2 regions of the Terribacillus saccharophilus genome follow, and region 2 is predicted to be linked to the other one. Evidence: predicted binding sites of a transcription regulator. Region 2 holds the regulator's gene; the other holds the start of a gene.
What was found. Region 2 encodes LexA, which represses DNA repair genes until DNA is damaged. Its sites were predicted from a motif close to CGAACATATGTTCG; they were not measured.
Positions count from the first base shown of each region.

Region 1: a site for LexA is predicted at 1,282-1,295, ahead of ruvA (Holliday junction branch migration protein RuvA). Genes of this name have one in related genera too.

Region 1 covers NZ_CP008876.1:1,862,662-1,865,850, reverse strand. Annotated here, with positions in the region: gene GZ22_RS18385 (LysM peptidoglycan-binding domain-containing protein) at 1-324, shown strand, start outside; gene GZ22_RS09475 (hypothetical protein) at 364-573, opposite strand; gene GZ22_RS09470 (BofC C-terminal domain-containing protein) at 739-1,224, shown strand; gene ruvA (Holliday junction branch migration protein RuvA) at 1,344-1,958, shown strand; gene ruvB (Holliday junction branch migration DNA helicase RuvB) at 1,971-2,972, shown strand; gene GZ22_RS09455 (DUF2905 domain-containing protein) at 2,978-3,169, shown strand.
Region 2 covers NZ_CP008876.1:1,395,456-1,398,644, forward strand. Annotated here, with positions in the region: gene GZ22_RS07065 (AI-2E family transporter) at 96-1,181, shown strand; gene lexA (transcriptional repressor LexA) at 1,535-2,164, opposite strand; gene GZ22_RS07075 (YneB family resolvase-like protein) at 2,448-3,107, shown strand; gene GZ22_RS07080 (DUF896 domain-containing protein) at 3,149-3,189, shown strand, end outside.

The sequences.
Region 1 (3,189 bases), 470 kb from region 2:
CAGCAAATGCAAGGTGACTGGGGAATGATGCAAGGAGGCCAGCCAGGCCAGCAAATGCAAGGTGATTGGAACATGCAAGGAGTCCAACCAGGTCAGCAAAGGGAAGTGCCTTTTAACTCTTATGATCAACCAGCGCCTTATTCCTACCCGCCAGCGGCAATGCGCTCTTGTTGCGGTCCGGATATTCCTTTTCCTGCGGCACCAGAATTTACACAAGCACAGCCGGAATTCAGAGATCCTTACGGTGTACAACAGCCGCTCGCTGATTTCTATGAGCCTTCTCCTGCCCAAGATCTGCCGGGAGATGAACAAGAAAATAAGTGAAATAAAAAAAGCCCCTTCTACCGTTGAAGGGGCTTTCATTTATAATATACCATGCTCTTCGAAAATGCGGTGCATATCCTGACGATACTTATCTTCCATAGCAAGTACTTCTGCTTTGGACAAACCGGCGTGTTGAATGTGATTTCTAAGTATCAAGGTCGCTTTTTCTTCTGAGAAAACGCTCGCCATATTTGCTTCGCTTTTCGCTTCCACGTAGTGGAGGTACTTTTGCTGCGTAGTGTTTCTCACTTTTTATCCCGCCTTTGTTTTCAACTTTCTAATCCTTTACCACATATAATCGAAAAGAAAACCAGAAAAGTGTCGGTCAAACTATTATTTTTTCAAAAAAAACGGATAAAGAAGCGTTAACAGGAAAAAATGAAGGCAAATGTAACGGAATAGGGGTGGAAGATCATGAGACGTTTCTTAGTCTTTTGTTTGCTTTTCCTTTTAGTAATTCCAAGTGTAACAGTGCAAGCTGCGGATCCAGTAGAAGTGAAGGTCGTACTGCAACGTCAATATATTGATGGCAAGCAGACAGAGGTGACCCATCAAGAGAAAATCTATGCAATGGAAGATTTCTGGTCAACCTATCATGATTGGCAGCTTGTTTCCCAGAAAGAAGGTTTAGTTGTATTCAAACAGGAAGTGATGGATATTTCACCCTCGTTAAAGAAGAATGGCTATTTCGGTATATACAAAGGTAAGCTCACCATATTCGAAGGCCGGCCGGTAGATCAGCAAGCAATCCAATCGTTTTATCAGATAAATAAAGGAAAGTTGGAAAGTCATCAAGCGGAAGAGCTCGAAGATGGGATCAAGATTCAATCTAGAGAAGTGTATGAAGATGTCCTGGAAGCATTCCGTTCCAAAAACGATATAGCACCGCTACCAAGCTAAAGGATCGTCCCTCAGGAGAGGGAGATCCTTTTCCTGTTTTTCGCCATTAACCTTATACGAACATACGCTTGTGTGGTAAAATAGAAGGAAGTTATTGATTCAGGTAGGAGAGAAACAGCATGATAGCGTATGTTAAAGGCAAGATTACTGGAATTACAGAAGAAGCTGTGCTTGTAGAAGCACACGGTGTAGGTTATGAAATCATTTGCCCGAATCCTTTCCAATTCCAAATGGAAGAAGGCAAGGAGGCGCTTGTCCATACATATCATTATGTACGGGAGGATGCCCAGACATTGTTCGGGTTTAAGAATACAGAAGACAAGTTCTTGTTCCAAAAACTGCTTGGGGTGTCAGGGATCGGACCGAAAAATGCCTTGCAGATCCTAGCAGGTGTCAATGTCGAGGAATTTGTCGCAGCAATTGAACGGGAAGATGATAAGTTTCTGACAAGCTTCCAGGGTGTTGGGAAGAAGACAGCACGTCAAATGGTGCTCGATTTGAAAGGTAAGCTCGTTTATATGGTATCGCTTACTGCAATCGAAGCATCTGCTGGAACAGAAAGCAATACATCTAAGAAACGTCTTGCATTAGCAGATGCAGAAGATGCAATGCGGGCTCTAGGATATCAAGAGCGGGAAATTAAAGCAGTCTTGCCGCAGCTGAAAAAAGAAGATAGCGACAGTGCTGATCACCTGATTAAGAAAGGTTTGGCTTTGTTAAGTCAAAAGAAATAAAGGAGTGCGAAGATGGAAGATCGCATGATTACGAACAAATTGAAACAGGAAGACGAAGTGATCGAGCTCAGTCTGCGCCCGTCCACCTTAAAGCAATACATCGGTCAGCATAAAGCAAAAGAAAATCTGGCTATTTTCATAGAGGCAGCAAAGATGCGTGATGAGCCGCTTGACCATGTTTTGCTCTACGGACCACCAGGACTGGGTAAAACAACGATGGCGTCGATTATTGCCAATGAAATGGGAGTATCATTCCGGGCAACGAGCGGACCTGCTATTGAAAAAGCAGGAGATTTGGCAGCGATTTTAAGCTCGCTGGAAGCAGGCGATGTGCTGTTCATCGATGAGATTCATCGATTGCCAAGAGCGGTTGAGGAGATACTATATCCCGCTATGGAAGATTTCTTTCTGGACATTGTCATTGGAACCGGACCTAGCGCACGCAGCGTTCGTCTTGATTTGCCGCCATTCACATTGGTTGGTGCGACGACGAGAGCTGGATTACTATCTGCACCTCTCAGAGACCGTTTTGGTGTGCTGAGCCGCCTTGAATTCTATAATACGGAAGATTTGGCGAGCATTGTCGAGCGTACAGCAGTCATTTTCGATGTTGAGATTGAACCTTCTGCTGCCAACGAGGTAGCATTGCGTTCGAGGGGAACACCCCGGATTGCCAATCGCCTACTGAAAAGGGTACGCGATATATCCCAGGTCAAAGGGGAAGACTATATTACACAGGAAACAACCCATGCAGCGCTTAATCAGCTTCAAGTGGATGAAAAGGGCCTTGATCATATCGATCATAAGCTGCTGACAACAATCATGGATCAATTTCGCGGAGGCCCAGTCGGACTTGATACAATCAGTGCGACAATCGGAGAAGAGTCACAGACGATTGAGGATGTATACGAACCGTATTTGCTGCAGATTGGTTTCATACAACGAACACCGCGCGGTCGCGTTGTGACCCATCTTGCCTATGCCCATTTCAACCGGGAGGTGCCAGGGGCTTGACCGGCATTGGAAAAATCTTTATTCTTATAGGCGTTGTGTGTATTATAATCGGCATCATAATGTCGTTTGTTGGCAAACTGCCAGGAGATATCGTTTTTAAGAAAGGGAACACGACAGTCTACTTTCCGATCGTAACATCGATTGTAGTTAGTATTGTACTGTCGCTTATATTGTTCCTCTTCAACAAATTTCGCTGATACAGACTAGGAGTTAACAG
Region 2 (3,189 bases):
CTCTGTTCCTTAACAAATGCTTACGAAAGATATGTTTTTTTGAGTAATACGCAGGGAAATGGAATAGAACTTCTATTCAAGGGATGGTACATAATATGCTGCAAAAACGATGGTTTCAGAGTTTGACAGCAGCGGTACTGATTTTGACAATCATACTGCTGTTAGGGAAGGTAAATTATATCTTCACCCCGTTATATGAATTTGTAAAAGCAATAGCATTTCCGCTTATTGCAGCGGGCTTTTTGTTTTACATCACTAGGCCGTTGGTTAAATTACTGGAACGGCTAAAGCTGCCGAGGTGGTCGGCAATTCTAATTTTATTTCTGTTGATTATCGGAATTGGATATCTAGGATTTCGTTTTATTGCACCGATAGCACAGGATCAGATAGCTGCACTGTCCGAACAAGTTCCTGTTATAGTGGAGCATGCTGAATCTCTCGTAGAGAACGTGGAGGATAATTATTCAGCCGTTCCAGATCAGATAAACAGTGCAGTGCAGAATTTCTCCAATAATTTAGAAAACTATACAGAACAAGCGTTAAGCTATCTCACTAGTTTTCTTTCAGGTTTAGTCAGCTTCACAGTAGGTCTGATCCTTATACCGTTCTTTTTATTCTTCATGCTAAAAGATGGAGATAAACTAAAGCCATTTTTAACAAAGTTTTTTACAGGACATAAGTCCGAGAGCTTAAAAGAATTATTGCGAAAACTAGATCATACTTTGTCTAGCTTTATTCAAGGCCAGTTTATCGTAAGTTGCTGTGTCGGAGCGTTATTATATATAGGATATCTGATTATAGGATTGGAATACTCCTTAATCTTTGCTTTAATCGGTTTACTGTTAAACTTCATTCCTTTCCTTGGGCCGTATCTTGCCGCTGCTCCTGCTGTGCTGGTTGCATTCTTCCAGGACCCTATGCTTGCTGTATGGGCAGCAGTAGTCATGTTCATAGCTCAACAAATCGAAAGTTCCTTTATTTCACCTAATGTGATGGGGAAAGTATTGAAACTGCATCCGCTTACCGTCATTTCACTATTGTTGGCTGCTGGTAATATTGCTGGTTTTATCGGTTTGTTACTCATTGTTCCGATTTATGCAGCATTCCGCACGGCTGTTACTCATTTCTATGGAGAGTGGAGGAAGTATCACTTTGGCAGAAAGATACAAGAAACAAACTAATATCTAGCTTTCTTCTATAACTGAATGACGAAAACACAAAAGAGGAGCTTGCCATGTAGGCAAGCTCCTTATTTATACCGTTTTTAGCGTTCTTTAAGATAATAATCGTCCATACTGTGTTGTTCTCTGCGGTGGCTTCTTGTATATCCGCATTTACACGAATCAGTAACACTATCAATCTTATGACGGCCTCGCAACTTGCAGAAGAGCTTATACAACAGCTTCACAACACCACCCGCTTTCTAGCTTTTGGTAATATCATAATCTAATATACCCAAAAAATATGTCGAAAGAAGGCTAAAAGTATGTAAATTCTATGAAAAAAATAAAAAAACCGGCCGGAGCCGATTTTTTTATTGAATGGAGCGATATAAGCCGATTACTTTACCAAGAATGCTAACATTATCCAAAATAATAGGATCCATCGTACTGTTTTCTGGCTGCAGTCGGATCTGGTTTTCTTCCTTGAAGAAGCGTTTCACTGTTGCTTCATTGTCCTCTGTCATCGCAACAACAATCTCTCCATTTTGAGCAGTTTGCTGCTGTTTGACGATGACCATGTCTCCATCTAAAATACCAGCTTCTATCATACTCTCACCAACAATAACCAAAACAAAGATATTATCATCCGGTCCTACTAGATGGCTAGGTACAGGGACATATTCTTCTATATTCTCCACTGCTGTAATTGGAATACCAGCTGTTACTTTCCCGATTACCGGAGCGTAGTTTGCCTCGCCGCGAGGAATATCTGTTTGTTCTTCACTATCTAATGATAATACCTCGATAGCGCGCGGCTTTGTAGGGTCACGTCGGATAAGGCCTTTTTTCTCTAAGCGGGAAAGATGGCCATGAACTGTAGAACTTGAAGCCAAGCCAACTGCTTCGCCAATTTCTCTAACGGATGGCGGGTAGCCTTTATCGAGTACCTGCTCCTTTATGTATGCTAGAATCGCTTCCTGTCTTTTCGATAGTTTTATCATGTATCGAACACCCCGTGCATATATTTTTATTACATACAGTATACCATGATAGATTGCAATATACAAACATCCGTTCGAAAAAAAGCCTTGACTAGAACCTATGTTCGTATATAATGGAATTAACAAAGAGAACGCACGTTCTTGAAAACGGAGGGGTCTACCATGTTCAAAAAACTAGCAAAATCAGATCTATTCTATTATGTGCTTTTCGGCTTCACGCTTTTCTTCCTATACTTTACACTTATAATGAGCGTCTAATTAGTCGAAGTGAGAGGGTACATCAATGAAAGCAGTCATCTATTGCAGAGTAAGTACAGAAAAGGACGAGCAAGCAAGCTCGATTGAGCGTCAGCGCGAAGAGCTTATCAGTCTTGCTGCGTCCTCCAACATAGAGGTTATCGATATCATCGAAGAGAAACAGAGCGGTTATGAGATCGAACGTCCGGGAATTTTTCGCATGCTGGATATATTTACAGCACATGAAGCAGATTGTCTTCTCATTCAGGATGAGACGAGGCTAGGAAGAGGCAATACGAAGATCGCCTTGTTCCATCATCTTCAGAAGCTGGAGGTCAAGGTGTATACGTTAAGCCAGCACGGTGAATTCCAGCTTTCAGAATCAGATGGTATGGTGCTCCAGATCGTTGGTATTGTCGAGGAGTATCAGCGGAAGATTCATAATATGAAAATTAAACGAGGTATGAGAAGGGCAATTGAGGCCGGATATGATCCAAGTAAGAATTTGAGCAACCAGCAGGCTGCACCTGGCAGAGAGCGGATTGACTTTCCGATTCAAGAAGTAATCAGGCTGCGAAACAACAAGCTTACTTTCCAAGAAATCAGCTCTGTTCTGCGCGGTATGGGCTTTAATGTATCAAAGGCGACCGTACATAGAAGGTACCAGGAGTATCTTTCGCTTGAATCGGAAGACGCTAGCGGGTAACATAGGTATATTAACTCTAATGCTTAAAGGAGCATATACACATGTTAACTAAAGATAAATTAGCACGCCTAAATGCGTTAGC